4 regions of the Mesorhizobium shangrilense genome follow, and region 1 is predicted to be linked to each of the others. Evidence: riboswitches for the same ligand, from Rfam matches in the RefSeq annotation. Region 1 holds a riboswitch; each other region holds the start of a gene.
What was found. A riboswitch is a leader RNA that binds a small molecule or an ion and turns the genes downstream of it on or off. The one in region 1 is predicted to bind cobalamin.

Region 1 (4,206 bases):
CTCGGCATAGGCCCCTTCGCCGGTCCATGGTGGCAGGTCGAGCGCTTTCCGCTCAACAAGGGGCATGTCGGGCTCACCATCGACGGCGCGCTTGCCTGCCGGAAGCTGATGGTCGAGGGCGCCGGCGACATCGGCTCGCTGCGCTGGGCCATCGAGCCGCACAGTTTCTGCCATTCGACCGCCGATACCACGGTCTATTTCAGCGCCATGCCGACCGCGGCGGGAGAGACGGTGGTGACCTGCAAATGGCTCGTCCACAAGGACGCGGTCGAGGGCGTCGACTACGACGTCGAGCATCTCACCGCCTTGTGGAACGTCACCAATCTCCAGGACCGGGACCTGGTGGAGGTCAATCAGCGTGGCGTGAACTCGGTGGGGTATGTACCCGGGCCCTACAGCCTGCCCGACGAAGCCTATGTCCTGGCCTTCGCCGACTGGTATTGCGACAAGGCCATGGACTATATCGCGGCGCGCACGGGCGTGGACGCAAGGCCAATCGAACTGCGCGGCGTGATCTCCGGCGCCGTCGTGAGCAACCTCACGCCGGCCGGGGAATTGCAGGCAAGCCCGGGTCGGGCTCCGCTTGCAACTACTAGACCGGATTGACGCCGCTGGCATCATCGCGGCGCCGGGCCTTTGGACCCGCAAGCGCCAGCACGCCCGCCGTGAGCAGCAGCGCCAGCATGGCGAAAGTGACCAGGCTGGGAACGTGGAAGAAAATGCCGCTCCAGCCGGGCGAGATCACGTTCGCGGTGTTGAAGGCTTCGCCGCTGAACCGGCACATCACGAACGATGCCTGGTTGCGGACCATGTCGGCGTCGATGTCGGAGATCAGTGCGTCGACGGCCTGCTTCTGGTCACCCATCTCCCGCATGTAGACCAGCAGCGCCTGCGCCGCCGACAGATAGGCATGGCTGCATTCGTTGAAGGGGCTTTCCTCGTCGCGCAGGCTGCCGGGCACCAGGCCCCACAGGCAGTAGCTGTACTGGATGTTGCCGTAGTTCATCAGCCGCCGGAACGTCAGGTCGGTCCGTTGCTGGCGCGCGGCAAGGTCGAGGATCCTGCCGCGATAGTCATGGATGACAGCCATCTGGCCGTGGGTGAGGCTGGGTATCGCAATGCCGCTGGTCGGTCCGCCGACGCTGCCGCCATGGGCGGCGGCGGGAGCGGCAAAAGCGAAAAGCAGAACGGCGCCCACGAGGGACGCCGCCGCAAGGCGCATTGAACGGTTAATGCGCCGAAGCATTGCTAAAGCGCGACGCGCTTTAGTTTTTTGTTTTTGTGCATGTCGTTCTCCCAAAACCGGAGCCACTTTTGGGCGACATGCATTAGCGCATGGCCGGCCGTTTGGAGACCGGACGGCTAAGCTGGCCGCCATAGCTGCGTTCGACCAGGGCGCCGAAGACGAGGCCGAGGGTCGTCCACAGCACGACGTGGATGCCGAGCGAGGCGACGCGGAAGCGCCAGAGCAGGTCAGCCGAGAACTTTTCAGGCACTTCGTTGATGGGCGGCAGCGCGTACTGGACGAGGGCGATGAAGATGATGAACGCCGCACCGGCGATGATCGTCGCGTTCCAGGCGCCATACTGCGCCCACAGCCGCCGCGCCAGCGCCACGGCGGCGATCAGCGCCGCGATGGAAACCATCAGCATGACGAAGTACAGTTCCGTGCGCGCGCCGATCGTATCGCCGTTGCCGACCGAGGGCGGATTGGCCGGATATTTGATGTAGGGCACCAGGACGATGGCGACGAAGCCGGCCAGCGCCAGGAGGGCGGCGGTGCCGCGCGGACCGAAATTGCTGACGCGGCCATAGGTATAGGCAAACACCAGCGAGAACAGCCCGCCGACCGCCGCGCCATAGACCAGCACGCCGGTCAACAGGCCAAGGCCGGCCTGTGTCGAGCGGCTGACGATTTCGGGTTCAGGCGCTTCGCCTGCGGCCTGGGCGTTGGCCTCCTCGAAGGCGATGGCGCGGTCGACCTGCGGCTCGCCGTAGATCCTGGCGAAGCCGAATGCGAGAATGCCGGCGAAGATGCCGACCAGCATCCCGCGAAGAAGAAGATTTCCAACCATGACCGTTGTCCCCACGGCATGATGCGCTGCCGGTTGGGCAGGGATCATGCGTTTGTTGCATGTTCATTGCATTGCAAGACCGTAACGCGTCCCTGAAGGACGCGCGGCCTAAAGCACTATGTCAATTGCCCGAAGCGCGGCGCGCTTCCGGGCGGAATGCATCAGTGACAGGGGAAGCCAAGCAGGTGGCGGCCGTCATGCACGAACTCGTGCACACCCATGCCGGAGATCAGCGAGGTCGCGCCTTGCTCCGCGCCGATGAAATAGATCGCCAGCATCAGGAGAAGACCGCCGAAGATCGCCCACGGCAAAAGTTCTTTTACAGGGATAGCAACCGGACCGTAGGCGGGTGCGAAAGTAGCGTTGGACATATGGACCTCTCCTGGGATGCTGCGTCCCGTTCCTCAAACTTCAGCTACGGGAGAAGGCCTGACTTTCAGCAACAACATTGCCGATCACAGTGGCGCGACCGTGCCGGATTTACACCGGCTTCCAAACCCGTATCGTTGAAGACCATATCCACCGGATCGATAGCCGTCAACGAATTGTGGGTGGTGGCGGTATGCCAGTTTGAAATTAGACGCGCGCTACTCGGATCCGGCACGATTCTTATATGCTTGACGCAAAGCACGGAGCATTGGCGTGGCAGACGAAGGCGACCTGAACCGGAATAACCAGCGCTTGCTGCGCAAAACTGAATTCAAGGGCACGGACCATCTTCAGTATATCTGGGCCGTCCAGTGTGAACGGGAAGCCTGCGGACACGTCTATGGTGCCAATGGCTCGGACTTCCATCATCGCCGTTGCCCGAAGTGCGACGGTGGGGCGCCGGGAATATAGTATGTCAACGAAACTAGAGGTCCGGGCGTACCTGCGGAATCCTGCGCTCGGTGAATGAAATAGGCAGTCTCATGCTCGTACGCCTCACCATGATCCGCAGCGGGGCAACGCTGGCGACGCGCAAGGGGGCGTTCGCGCTCGACGAGGCGCTGGAGCCGCGCGCGCATGGGCTGGCGGCGGCGGTTGGGGCGGGATTGCGCCGTGCTAACCGGGTGCTGACGAGCCCGATGCTGCGAGCCCGGCAGACCGCCGAGGCGATGGCGCTGCAGGCTTCCGTCGAGCCTCTTCTGATGGATCAGGACCATGGACGTTGGGCAGGCAAGAGTCTTGAAGAGGTTCACGGGGACGACCCTGAGGGCATCGCGGCCTGGCTTGGCGACCCCGATGCTGCCCCGCATGACGGCGAATCGCTGGCCGATGTGTCGCGCCGGGTTTCGGCCTTCATGGACGGGCTGATGGCGGAGCATGGCCATACGATCGCGGTGACGCATGCCAGCGTCATCCGCGCGGCAATAGTCCATGTCCTCGGCGCGCCGCTTTCCGCCTGCCGCAGGATCGATATCGAGCCGCTGGGCGTCACCGAATTCTCCAGCGACGGACGCCGCTGGATGCTGCGGGTCACCAGGCCGGAGAAGGCCGATTGAGCGGACGACAACCAACGCCTTGGAAAGCGGCGTGACAAACAACGCTTGAAGGCGTATGTTGACATAAAGATGTCTTTATGTGACTTGGGTTAAGCTGTCGCCCCAAGGATAAAAAATGTCGCAGAATTCGCCATCGCTGGACGATCTCCTGGGCCCTGTCGCGGCCAAGCCCGACGGTTCGGAGGTGCTTGCGGCGCTGACCGCGGCGGCACGGGAACGCATCCTCATCCTCGACGGCGCCATGGGCACGCAGATCCAGGGGCTCGGCTTTAACGAGGATCATTTCCGCGGCGAGGTCTTTGCCGGCTGCGCCTGCCACCAGCAGGGCAACAACGACCTCTTGATCCTGACGCAGCCTGGGGCGATCGAGGAGATCCACTATCAGTACGCCATTGCCGGCGCGGATATCCTCGAGACCAACACCTTCTCCTCGACTTCGATCGCCCAGGCCGATTACGGCATGGAGGACGCCGTCTATGCGCTGAACCGCGATGGCGCGCGACTGGTGCGGCGCGCCGCGAAAAGGGCTGAGCAGGAAGACGGCAAGCGCCGGTTCGTCGCCGGCGCGCTGGGGCCAACCAACCGCACCGCGTCGATGTCGCCGGATGTCAACAATCCCGGCTATCGCGCTGTAAGTTTTGACGATC
Region 2 (4,206 bases), 670 kb from region 1:
AGGGTCGGGTGGGGTCGATGCGACCGGGCTCGGCTTATCTTGAAGTCGGCGCACTGCCGCAGCGACCCCACCCCCGGCCTGCGGCTGGACCCTCCCCTCGAGGGGGAGGGGAACCACACCGCGATCCGGTTCGTAGTAGCCGGCTTTGGGGACTGTGACTGGCTCGACAACTTCTGCCTGCAACCCTGCCAACCCAGCCAGTCGCCGCACCAGCGCGCTCATATTCGCCGGGCCACCCTCGCGAAAATAGTCGAGCAGGCCGTCGAGCTCCTCGCGCGGCAGCGTCGAGGCTTCGATCAGGCGCAGATCCTCGTCGCGGCATTCGCCGGGCAGCAGCGCCAGTTTTATGCCGCGTGCGCGGGCGGTCGAGGCAAGCTGGTCGCAGCCGTAGCGCCACCAGTCGTAGCCGCCGAGGATGCGCACCAGGATGATCTTGGCATGGCGGGCGACGCTGTCGACCCAGAGGTCGACGGACATGGGATGGCGCAGGTCACGCAGCGCCGCCAGCCGCATCGAGGGCAGGCGGCCGGCATCGGCTTTCCAGGCCGCCGCCAGTCCGGCGAGATCGCTGTCGGTGAAGGACAGGGCCACGATATCCGCCGGCGTCTGCCGCAGATCGACGGGCTCGGCGAGATCGTCGAGCGAGGCGGATGTCGTGGTGAGGATGTGCATCGCGGCCCGTGTCTGAAAATCAGCCGGCGAGTATACGCTCGATCGCCGGACGGTTCAGCCCCTTGAGGCCAATGACGACGAGACGCGAACGACGGTCGTCCTCGGGGGTCCAGGCGCGGTCGTAGTAATGGTTGACGCGCGGGCCGACGGCCTGCAGCAAAAGCCGCATCGGCTTGCCGCCGACCTCCACGAAGCCCTTCACGCGCAGCACGTTCTCTTCTTCGGCTACGGTGGCGACGCGCTTTGCCAGTTCGTCGGGATTGGCGATCGAGGCAATGTCGACAATGAACGTGTCGAAGTCGTCATGCTCGTGGTCGAATGCGCCGTCATGATGGGATTTGCGGTTCTCGATGTCGTCCTCGACGGCGAGACCAAGCCCAAGCAGCACGGAGGGATCGACCTTGCCGTGAGACGTCGGCACGATCTTCACGGCACGGGCGGAGTGTTCGTTGATGATGGCGTTGGCGCGGGCCGAACCGGCGGCGTCCATCAGGTCGCTCTTCGACAGGATGATCAGGTCGGCGCAAGCGATCTGGTCCTCGAACACTTCCTCGACCGGATCGTCGTGGTCGAGCGTCTCGTCCTCAACGCGCTGCGCCTGCAGGGCTTCCATATCGTTGGCAACACGGCCTTCGGCCAGCGCCGGGCCGTCCACCACGGCGATAACGCCATCGACCGTTACCCGGCTCTTCACTGTCGGCCACTGAAAGGCCTGAACCAGCGGCTTGGGCAGAGCGAGGCCCGACGTCTCTATAAGTATGTGGTCGACCTTTGGCGTCAGCGACAGGATCTGGTCGAGCGCCGGCACGAAGTCGTCGGCGACGGTGCAGCAGATGCAGCCATTGGCCAGTTCGACGATGTTTTCCTCCGGGCAGGTGTCGATGCCGCAGCCCTTGAGGATTTCGCCGTCGATGCCGATGTCGCCGAATTCGTTGACGATGATCGCAATACGCTTGCCGCCGGCGTTTTCCAGGAGATGGCGGACCAGCGTCGTCTTGCCGGCGCCGAGGAAGCCGGTGATGACGGTGCAGGGAACACGAGAGACGGAAGCGGTCATGGTCAGTCCTTCAACATGTCGAGGGGAGGGATGCGGGCAACAAGGCCGCGCTTGAGGCTATCGGGACGGCCACGCCACGGAATGAGGCCATCGGTCGAGGTGGCGAAGAGTTTTGCGCCGGTGACCAGATCGGCGCCGCTGGTCGCGGTCAGGTCGCCGAAGACGTAGCTCCAGCAGCCATCGCGCAGGATGGCCGCGCTGAGCCGGCGCTTGCAGTTACCGAGACATTCGACGCTGCGGATGCGGATATCTTCGCCGGATGCGGCGCGGCGCGTATCTTCGGCCAGCAGTTCGCCGGCGCGGGGATGGGCGTCGGAGCCGGTTTCGTCGCGGCATGATGCGCAGACGATGACGGTGACCTTTTCGAGGGCATTGTCATGGCCGGATGAAAAATCCGCTCTTCCAGCCGAAAGACTGCTGTCGTGATCCAAATCTTGCTCCTTGCCCGGAAACCCGCCGGGCGATCGGATTCTTCTTGTCGCAGACGGCAGGTCTCCTGGCTCGCGGGTCATCGCCTTGGGTAGCCGCCTTCCCGGGAACATCCCAGTGGTTTTCGGCTTCGGCTCGTCGCTTACAGTTGCGGGGACAGCCGCGGATTTGGGATTTTCGATCCCGCACCGCATTCCCTCTTGGCTCCTCCCTTTGAAGAGAAGAGACCGTCTGGAGCGGATTTAGGCTTTTGCGGGCAGCGGTGTCAACGCGAGCTTACGACACGGCGATGTCGGCCAGCGCCGGACCCAGATCACCAGCCGGCGTCACTTCAATGCGTTCAAGCCCGAGCCAGCCTTGCATCTGCTTCAATTCCTCGAAGAGCTGGGCGGCGGTTTCAGGCGGCGCGCCGGGTTCGGCATAGGCGGCATGGACGCGCAGCACGCTCGCCGGGCGGTCGGCCTTGAGGTCGACGCGCGCGACGATCCTGTCACCGAGCAGGAACGGCAGGACGTAATAGCCGTATTGCCGCTTGTCAGCCGGCGTATAGATCTCGATGCGGTAGCGGAAATCGAACAGGCGCTCCGAGCGCGATCGTTCGAAGACGACCGGATCGAAAGGCGCCAGCAGGGCGCGGGCCTCGATTTTTCGTGGCAGGCGCGCGTCCTTGTGAAGGTAAGCCGGCTTGTCCCAGCCCTCGACGCGCACCGGCATCAACTCGCCGAGATCGATCAGTTCCTCGAGCCGCCCCTTCATGTCGGCGGGGGAGAGGCGGAAATAGTCGCGCAGGTCGCCGGCCGTCGCCACGCCGTGGGCGCGGGCGGAGATTCGCAGCAATTCGCGGTGCGCGTCCTCGGCGGCGGGCACCGGCAGATCTAGGATCGCCTGCGGCAGTACGCGCTCTGGCAGATCGTAGAATCGCTCGAAACCGCGACGGTGCGCCGTGGTGATGCGCCCGGCCCAGAACAGCCATTCGAAGGCGTGCTTGGCATGGCTCCAGCCCCACCAGCCGCCCGAGCCTTTCTGACCTTCCAGCGCGGAAGCCGCGATCGGGCCCCGATCAACGACGTGCCGGTAGATCTCTTCGACATAGGCGGCATGTTCACGCCCCCATTTGGCCAGCCCGGTATACATTTCATCGCCACGCTCGGCCCGTTCCATCCGCCAGCGCATCAGCGGGTAGGTTTCGACCGGCAGGAAGGAGGCTTCGTGGGCCCAGTATTCGAACACCGTGCGCTTGCGCGTCACCGCGGCGTTGTCGAGCAAAGCGAGCGGGTAGGGGCCAAGCCGCGAATAGAGCGGCATATAATGAGCGCGCACCACCGCGCTGACGGAATCGATCTGCAGCAGGCCGGTACGGGCGAGCACGCGACCGAGATGGCGTCGATCGGGCGTGCCGGCCGGTCTGGCGTCCATGAAACCCTGGGCGGCAAGAGCGATGCGCCGGGCCATGGGAAGCGAGATTTTTTCCTTCATGCGGGTGCGACTCTGATGGGGGTTCGGGATGGAGTAAGATCGTGATTCCGCGGAATGCTAGCAGGGTTTTGGCGGGATATATGTCAGGAGAGAAAAGTGGAGTAAAAAGTGAAGGAAATCAAACAGGAGCGTATCGGACCAGTTTCCCCGTATATGCCGTCCAGGTCGGTGTTTTGAACAAGGTTTGACTTGCTTCGCCGAAAGCGCTGCGCTAACCCTCGCCGCGTTGCAGCATAGAGCCCCTAAAACGGTTCAGCGGTTAAACTGTCACGCTTCCGCAAGTGGGTCTGGTGCTGTAATCAAAGTGGATTGGCGCCAACGGAAAGCCGAGCATGAACGCACTTCTAGGTTCATACCTGCCCATCGTCCTGTTCATCGGCGTGGCACTTGTGGTCGGCCTTGCGCTGCTGGCGGCGCCCTTCCTGGTGGCCTACCGCAACCCCGATCCCGAAAAGCTTTCCGCTTACGAGTGCGGTTTCAACTCGTTCGACGACGCCCGCATGAAATTCGACATCCGCTTCTACCTGGTGTCGATCCTGTTCATCATCTTCGATCTGGAAGTTGCCTTCCTG
Region 3 (4,206 bases), 4.1 Mb from region 1:
CGAGAATGCCGCCATTGTGGCTCATCTCGACGTCGCCTGCGACCTTCTTCACCTTGCAGGTTCCGCACAGGCCGAATTCGCAAGCGGCGGGAATCCGGACCCCTGAAGCGCGTGCCGTCTGCAACACTGTCTGGCCGGCGACACATTCGGCATCGACATCCGAAAGCGAGAAGCGGATCGGCACCATGACTTCCACGGCGGCTTCGATGCCTTCCGTGGGCGAAGCGAAGGGAGCCGGTATTTCCTCCACGACAGAAGCGGCGAAGCTCTCCTGATGGTAGTGGTCCATGTCGAAACCCGTGGCTTCCAGCATGCCGCGCACGGCGCGCATGAAAGGATCTGGACCGCAGCAGAAGATCTCGCGCTCGCGAAAGTCGGGCGCCAGCAGCGGCAGACGTATCGCGTCGATCCTGCCCATATGCCCGTACCAGCCTTCGCGGCTCGACCGTTCCTCGATCATGAAGCCGAGCGACAGGCCCGGCATATGGCCGCCAAGCAGCTCCAGCTCCTTGCGGAAGATGATCTCCTCCGGGCGCCGCGCGCAGTTGACGAAGCCGACGTCGGTCCATGGCGCGCAGTCGTTCAGCCAGCGCAGCATCGACATCATCGGCGTCACGCCGGAGCCGGCCGAAATGAACAGATACTTCGCGGCCGGGTGGCTATGCAGCGAAAAGTCGCCTGTCGGGCCATAGGCCTTGACGTGCGTGCCGGGCTTCAGATGGTCGAACATCCAGCGCGTGCCGATGCTGCCCGCCTGCGCCTTCACCGTCACCGCGATCGAGAATGGCCGCGACGGCGAGGACGACAGCGTATAGGTGCGCATCAGCGGGCCGTCGGCTGTCGGCAATTCCAGTGTCACGAACTGTCCTGGCTTGTAGCGGAACCAGGTCTGGTTGTCGGAGCGGAAGGTGAAGGTCTTAACGTCCGGCGCCTCGTCGCTGACGCCGATCACTTCCAGCACCTGAAGCCTGTCGTTCCAGGGCGTCATCTGGTCGAGATGACGATAGAGGCCAAGGTCAGTCATCGCGTTCATCCCTCAAGTCCTTCTTGCACTGCTCATGTCGTGATCCCAAAACCGCGGAGCACTTTTGGGCGACATGAGCTAGGCGACACTGCGCAGCGCCGGCCGGCCGCCTTCGGCAAGGCGCGGCCCGATGAAGTTCGCATACCACTCGACGAACTGGATCACGCCGCCTTCATGCAGCTCTGAATAAGGGCCGGGTTCATAGGCCGGCGACAGGATGCCGAAAGCATTCTCCTCGACGATACGGCGGTCCTGGTCGTTGGTCTCGGTCCAGACATGGGTGAGTTCGTCGAGCTTGTAGTCGACGCCCTCGACCGCATCCTTGTGCACCAGCCACTTCGTCGTCACCGCCGTTTCCGTGGCGCTGATCGGCAACACGCGGAAGGTCACCGCGTGGTCGCCGAGGATATGGTTCCACGTCGTCGGGTAGTGGTAGAGCAGCAGCGAACCGATCCGGTCGGTGGAAACACTGTCGGAAAGGTTCTTCTCCACGGCGCGCTTTCCCGTCATCGTGTAGCTGACGGCATCGCGCAGCAGCGGCGCGCGGGTGGCGCGGTACTGCCCGGCCGGATCGATGCGGAACCTGCTGGGCAAGCCCGCCGCCTCGCACTTCGCCCAATGCGCCAGCATTTCCGGATCGCTGTCGGCGCCCTGCACGCCGGTCACGGTCGGCGCCTCCGGGAACGTCTTGCACAGTTCCGGATGGTTGCCGGCGCAATGATAGCACTCGCGGTTGTTCTCCCAGACGAGCTTCCAGTTGCCCTTCTCGATGATCGTGCTCTCGAAGGCGACCTTTGCCTCGCGCAGCCGGTGCGGCAGAAGATAGGGTTCGATCATGGCGCGCATGGGCGCGAAATCGGCGGGTTCCTTGGCCAGGCAGATGAAGATGTAACCGCCGACGCTTTCGCAGGCGACCGGCTTCAGGCCGAACTGGCTCTTGTCGAAGCTGTCAGCCATCTGTCTTGCGAACAGAAGCCGGCCATCCAGCTCATAGGTCCATTGGTGATAGGGACAGACCAGTTTTGCCGCCGTGCCCTTGTCGGTGTTGCAGACGCGGCTGCCGCGATGGCGGCAGGAATTGTGGAAGGCGTTGATGTTGCCCTTCTGGTCGCGCACCAGGACAACCGGATAGTCGCCGATCTGGACGGTGATGAAGCTGCCGGGCTTCGGCAGTTCGCAATCATGGCCGATGAACAGCCAGTCGCGATACCAGATCAGCTCCATGTCGAGCTGGAAGTATTCCGGATCGGTATAGAAGGGCTGCTCGAGCGAGAAGCCGTCCCTTCGGCTGTGCAGCCGCTTAAGCATGTCGTTGCGCGCGTCCATGTCCTGTCCTCATGCTTTCGCATCGGCCCGAAATCGGACGATGCGCAATCCAAATCCCGAAGCGTATTTGCGCGGCCAACAGCGCACGACGCTCCAAAAACTGAACAGGAGGGGAAGAGAGGAAGGATTGGACGCAGGCCGGCAATGCGCCGGACATGCACGATCCACCTCTTGACCGCCCACCGCGATCAGTCGAGTTCAAAAATCTCGGGCTGGTTTCCGGGCTCTGGAGTGTCCATTTGGACGGTCGCAACACCTTCCCAGGCCTTGGCCCAGTGGTCTCCCGTTGCGACTTGAACTCCACCACCGTTGCGGGGGCAGCGCCGGATTTCGACCGGCTTCCCAATTCTCCGCTTCGTTTGTCTCGAAGCGGCACCTGAGATGCCATGATCTAATCACGATGGCGTTTGCGACATCGGCATGAAAGCGACATCGCATCCATGTAGCGCGACACGTATCCAAAACGTGCTGGCCCTGGATCGCAGGGCGGATCGCGGTCGGGAAGGTCACCCGTTGCGGGCCATAAGCGGCGGATTCGGCGCACCGGACTCGACCCCCAACGTGGTTAAAAACCGTTAACAGTATCAAAAAGTGACTATTAGCACTTTCTAAAATCGAACCGAACGGTTCGTTTCTGTTGACGGTGCGTGCAGCAGGGTGTGAACGCCGGCTCACGAACAGGGTCTGATGGGAGACCGTGGAATTCAAGTAACCGTTTGATCATAAACGATAAAATTAGAGGTGTAGAGACGTCTGGCACAATTTCAAGATGTGGATTCATGGTCCACGCGGAACAACTTCGTGATTGGAAATGGCCGGGTGGCTCACCCACATCGGGGCTGTCCGAACGACGCGAATTCCTTCCAAGACACGCCGCTAGACGGACGGAAAAATACTGGAGTACCAAAAATGAAAAAGATCATCATCACTGCCGCCGCCCTTCTGGCGATTTCCGGCAGCGCCTTCGCTGGCAGCGACAACTACGGTTCCAATGGCGCCAATCAGGCTGCCACTGCTGTCGACAGCTCGTACACGGCTTCCATCAAGAAGCCGGCTCCGGCTGCCCAGACGCCTGCCCCTCAGGGTGCTGACCATAACCTTTTCGGCAACAACTAACAGCCGATCCCTCGCAGACGGCGGGCACCGCCCGCCGCCCTCGCGGAATTCAGAAATTCAGGAGTACTTGAAATGAAGAAGATCATCCTCACCGCCGCCGCGCTTCTCGCGATTTCCGGCAGCGCTTTCGCCGGTAGCGACAACTACGGTTCGAACGGCGCCAACCAGCACGCTACCGCTGTCGACAGCTCGTACACGGCTTCGATCAAGAAGCCGGCACCGGCTACTCAGACGCCTGCCCATCAGGGTGCCGACCGTAACCTCTTTGGCAACAACTAACATTGCCGGCCAGAGGGATGGGCACGCCGATCCCTCCGGCCGAACTTGAAATTCAGGAGTACTAAAAATGAAAAAGATCATTCTTGCTGCCGCCGCCCTTCTGGCGATTTCCGGCAGCGCCTTCGCCGGTAGCGACAACTATGGTTCGAACGGCGTCAACCAGCCGGCTGTGACCAATGTCGACAAGGCCCCGACGGCGTCGATCGCCAACAGTGGCTCGCCGGTCTACAAGCTGCTCAATTCGTCGAATGATGCGCCGAAGTCCGCGCCTCAGGGTGCCGACCGTAACCTCTTCGGCAACAACTAACAGCTGAAATTGATATACAAAAAAGAGCGGCGGGCCTGGCCCGCCGCTCTTTTTTGCGTCGCTGGTTTTGGCGCTGGCCTGTCTCAGGCCGCCTTCGCCTCTGCCGCGTGCAGCGCGAATGAACGCCCGTCCGTGTCGAAGATATGGAGGTCCT
Region 4 (4,206 bases), on a different contig from region 1:
CACGGCGGCCGGCGTCGCCAGCTTCGGCGGCCGAGCCGCTTTCTTCGGCAAGGTCTCGAACGATGCGCTCGGCGAAATCTACGCCCACGACATCCATGCGCAGGGCGTCGCCTTCGACACCAAGCCGCTCAAGGGCGAGCCGCCGACGGCGCGCTCGATGATCTTCGTCACTCCCGACGGCGAGCGTTCGATGAACACCTATCTCGGCGCCTGCGTCGAGCTCGGGCCGGAGGATGTCGAGGCCGACAAGGCTTCCGGTGCCAAGATCACCTATTTCGAGGGCTATCTGTGGGACCCGCCGCGCGCCAAGGAGGCCATCCGGCAGACGGCCAAGCTGGCGCACGCGGCGGGCCGCGAAGTGTCGATGACGCTGTCGGATTCGTTCTGCGTCGACCGCTACCGCGACGAGTTCCTCGACCTGATGCGCTCGGGCACCGTCGACATCGTCTTTGCCAACAGCCACGAGATCAAGTCGCTCTACCAGACATCGTCATTCGACGAGGCGCTGGCACAGATCCGCAAGGATTGCCGGATCGCCGCCGTGACCCGCTCGGAAAAAGGCTCGGTCATCGTGCGCGGCGACGAGACCGTGGTCATCCAGGCGACCGCGATCAAGGAACTGGTCGACACGACCGGCGCCGGCGACCTCTATGCCGCCGGTTTCCTGCACGGCTACACGCAAGGCCGCGACCTCAAGACCTGCGGCGACCTCGGCTCACTGGCCGCCGGTCTGGTGATCCAGCAGATCGGCCCAAGGCCAAGGCAGAATCTGCGCCGCGAGGCGGAACAGGCGGGGCTACATCAGGTGGGCATTTCCGCGACGAGCTGCCCATCTCCCCGTTGTGCAGGCGGTCCAGGCAAGCGCGGGTAAATCGAAATGTCGCATGCCCATCCGTGAAAGCTGGCGGCTTTCCGTCTGAGTTTCTGGTTGTCGAGGCTCAGGAACGTTGACGCAAATGCCGGTAACAGTTCCAGGCGATCTTGATCATCACGACGCTGACATTTGCCGCAAGTCGTTCAAAGAGCGAATCATGTGATTCGCAGATTTGCCGGCCGCTCAGCGCACAGCTTGCGCGGACTGGAGAGTGGCTGCAGCGCCAACAGCTCACGACAACGATCAAAGCGACTTTGGCAACACGCCGATAAGTGCACGGCGCAATCACATAAACACATAAACATTTCGTTATGCTGGATTGACAAGAGCGCGGACTGCTGTGATTGTCGGCGGGTCGTGGTTCTCCGTACGGCGCTGCCGCAACGGAGCTAAGAGGGAAGCCGGTGCGATGCCGGCGCTGCCCCCGCAACTGTTAGCGGCGAGCCAACCCAGCAATGTCACTGAGGCGAACAGCCTCGGGAAGACGGGCAGAGGCTGTGACCCGCGAGCCAGGAGACCTGCCACGGCGAACAACGTCCACGGGCGGGGTGTCTCGGTGGCCGCGGCAGCCCGGCGTTCATGCCGGCCTGCTAGCGCCTTCCTTGCCCCACGCCCCAACCATCGGGGTATGGCATGACTATCTCTCAGCAAATTCCTGTTGCAACGCTCGGCATGCCGCGTATGGGTCGCCGGCGAGAACTGAAATTCGCGCTTGAAAGCTACTGGTCCGGAAAATCTTCCGCTGCCGACCTTCTGGCGACGGCGAAGGCGCTCCGTGCCGCTAACTGGAGGGAGCAGCACGATTGCGGCGTATCGAAAATTCCGTCGAACGACTTCTCACTCTACGACCATGTGCTCGACACTGCAGCCATGGTCGGCGCCGTGCCGTCCCGTTACGCATGGAAGGGCGGCGAGGTCCCACTCGACATCTACTTCGCGATGGCGCGCGGCAAGCAGGGTGAGACCGCAGGTTGTGGACATGCCGGCCACGAGCATGTGGCTCAGGGGCACCGCTCGACCGCGATGGAAATGACCAAATGGTTCGACACCAACTATCACTACATCGTGCCGGAGCTGACCGACGATCAGACCTTCGCCCTCTTGTCTATGAAACCGGTCGATCACTTCCTCGAGGCTAAAGCCCTCGGCATTCACACACGCCCGGTCATCCTTGGACCGGTCACCTTCCTCAAGCTGGCGAAGTCACCTGCCGAAGGTTTCAATCCGATAGCGCTTCTGCCGCGGCTGTTGCCTGTCTACGAGGAACTCCTGCGGAGGCTGAAGCTTTCGGGAGCCGACTGGGTGCAGATTGATGAGCCGGCGCTTGTGCTCGATCTTAACCCGAACGAACGAGCTGCATTCGAATTCACCTACGGCCAGCTGTCGAAAGCCGCGCCCGAGTTGAAGATCATGCTGGCTACCTATTTCGGGCCGCTGGAAGATAATCTCGAGACCGCGATTTCCCTACCCTTGGCGGGCCTGCATCTCGATCTCGTGCGCGCTCCCGAGCAGTTGGAGACGGTTGGTCGGCTCGCACCGAAGGATCTGGTGCTCTCGCTTGGCTTGATCGACGGCCGCAACGTCTGGCGCGCGAACCTGCCTGCGATTCTCGACCGCATCAAGCCGATCGTCGCCGGCTGGCCCCTAGACCGCGTCGAGATCGCGCCGTCCTGCTCGATGCTTCATGTGCCGATCGACCTGGGGATGGAGACCGCGCTCGATGTGGACGTCAGTTCGTGGCTGGCATTCGCGGCCCAGAAGACCGAAGAGCTGGTCGTGCTGGCCCAAGCCTTGTCCGAAGGCAGGCAGGCCGCAGTAGGCGCATTGAAAGCTTCTGCCGAGGCTGCCGCCGCGCGCGCAATGTCCACAAAGGTCCATGATCCGCTCGTCGAGGGGCGGATCGCCAGCATTGACGGCGGCATGAAGCAACGAAAGAGCGCATTTGCCGAGCGTTCCAAAGTCCAAGCTGGCACGCTCGGCCTGCCGCCGTTCCCTACGACGACCATCGGGTCCTTTCCGCAGACGCCGGAGGTGCGCAAGGCGCGCTCCGCTCATGCGAAGGGCGAACTGAGCTATGTCGACTACGAGACCTTCCTGAAGAAGGAGACCGAGGCTGCTATTCGCTGGCAGGAGGAGATCGGGCTGGACGTGCTGGTGCACGGCGAGTTCGAACGAAACGACATGGTGCAGCATTTCGGCGAGCAACTGTCCGGCCTCGCCTTCACCCAGCATGGCTGGGTGCAGAGCTATGGCTCCCGCTACGTGCGCCCTCCCATCATTTTCGGCGACGTATCGCGGCCCAATCCGATGACGGTGCGCTGGTGGCAATTTGCCCAGTCGCTGACGGAAAAACCGGTGAAGGGAATGCTCACAGGCCCGGCGACCATTCTTAACTGGTCTTTTGTTCGCGACGACGTATCCCGCGCCGAGGCCTGCCGCCAGATCGCGCTCGCCATCCGCGATGAAGTGGCGGACCTCGAAAGAGCCGGCGCAAGGATGATCCAGATCGACGAGGCCGCGTTTCGCGAAGGCCTGCCACTGCGCAAGTCCGACTGGAAAGTCTACCTCGATTGGGCTGTCGAATGCTTCCGGCTCGCTTCAACGGGTGTAGAGGACGCGACCCAAATCCATACTCACATGTGCTATTCGGAGTTCAACGAGATCATCGACGCGATCGCTGAAATGGATGCGGATGTAATTTCGATTGAGACGTCGCGCTCGAAAATGGAACTGCTAGACGCCTTCAAGAGCTCCAAATATCCGAACGAAATCGGTCCCGGAGTCTACGACATTCACTCACCACGTGTCCCGGAAGTTGGCGAGATTTCGGATCTCGTCATGCTTGCCCGCGAGCGACTGTCCGACGGCCAACTGTGGGTAAATCCGGACTGTGGCCTCAAAACACGCAAATGGGAGGAGGTCCGCCCTGCCCTCATGAACATGGTCGCGGCAGTATGCGCGCTGCGGAAGAAAGTGCAGGCCGGAGGATTTCCTGATTCCTAACCATGTGGTGATTTACCAGCTGCCGCATGTCGGCCGTGAATTTGCCAAAACGATTACTTCTTGGAAATGAATCATTCAACGAAAGCTACAATTTCCCTTCGGCAGGTTCGCGTTGCTGGTCAGGGGTAGCAATCAATTCGATCAAGTTCTCCGGCAGAGGTCTAGGCTCGATGTCGAGGCTGCAATCTTCTGCAGGCTATCGGTGCGCGCCGCTCAGATGTGGTGAACGAGGAGGGCGTGATGCCGGCAAAGGGAAAGCTGACCGTGCGACCATTGAGACAGATGCTTCGGCTGACGGCCGCTATCGGATGCTGAGCCGACGTTGGCGA

Region 2: another riboswitch for cobalamin. It lies ahead of ABVQ20_RS04345 (DUF1636 family protein); the one in region 1 lies ahead of ABVQ20_RS00965 (CbtB domain-containing protein).
Region 3: another riboswitch for cobalamin. It lies ahead of ABVQ20_RS20845 (aromatic ring-hydroxylating oxygenase subunit alpha); the one in region 1 lies ahead of ABVQ20_RS00965 (CbtB domain-containing protein).
Region 4: another riboswitch for cobalamin. It lies ahead of metE (5-methyltetrahydropteroyltriglutamate--homocysteine S-methyltransferase); the one in region 1 lies ahead of ABVQ20_RS00965 (CbtB domain-containing protein).

What each region holds. Positions count from the first base shown of each region.
Region 1 covers NZ_JBEWSZ010000001.1:164,303-168,508, forward strand. The annotation lists gene ABVQ20_RS00950 (aromatic ring-hydroxylating oxygenase subunit alpha) at 1-606, shown strand, start outside; gene ABVQ20_RS00955 (hypothetical protein) at 593-1,198, opposite strand; gene ABVQ20_RS00960 (CbtA family protein) at 1,329-2,075, opposite strand; gene ABVQ20_RS00965 (CbtB domain-containing protein) at 2,237-2,446, opposite strand; adenosylcobalamin (AdoCbl) riboswitch at 2,492-2,578, opposite strand; gene ABVQ20_RS00970 (histidine phosphatase family protein) at 2,987-3,559, shown strand; gene metH (methionine synthase) at 3,675-4,206, shown strand, end outside.
Region 2 covers NZ_JBEWSZ010000001.1:831,844-836,049, forward strand. The annotation lists gene ABVQ20_RS04335 (cobaltochelatase subunit CobN) at 1-672, opposite strand, end outside; gene cobW (cobalamin biosynthesis protein CobW) at 692-1,729, opposite strand; gene ABVQ20_RS04345 (DUF1636 family protein) at 1,732-2,160, opposite strand; cobalamin riboswitch at 2,199-2,405, opposite strand; gene ABVQ20_RS04350 (winged helix-turn-helix domain-containing protein) at 2,435-3,634, opposite strand; gene ABVQ20_RS04355 (NADH-quinone oxidoreductase subunit A) at 3,967-4,206, shown strand, end outside.
Region 3 covers NZ_JBEWSZ010000001.1:4,310,633-4,314,838, reverse strand. The annotation lists gene ABVQ20_RS20850 (FAD-binding oxidoreductase) at 1-1,024, opposite strand, end outside; gene ABVQ20_RS20845 (aromatic ring-hydroxylating oxygenase subunit alpha) at 1,103-2,350, opposite strand; cobalamin riboswitch at 2,544-2,745, opposite strand; gene ABVQ20_RS20840 (DUF680 domain-containing protein) at 3,260-3,466, shown strand; gene ABVQ20_RS20835 (DUF680 domain-containing protein) at 3,539-3,745, shown strand; gene ABVQ20_RS20830 (DUF680 domain-containing protein) at 3,813-4,052, shown strand; gene ABVQ20_RS20825 (ABC transporter ATP-binding protein) at 4,136-4,206, opposite strand, start outside.
Region 4 covers NZ_JBEWSZ010000010.1:60,708-64,913, reverse strand. The annotation lists partial or broken gene ABVQ20_RS36780 (adenosine kinase) at 1-799, shown strand, start outside; cobalamin riboswitch at 1,216-1,414, shown strand; gene metE (5-methyltetrahydropteroyltriglutamate--homocysteine S-methyltransferase) at 1,508-3,877, shown strand.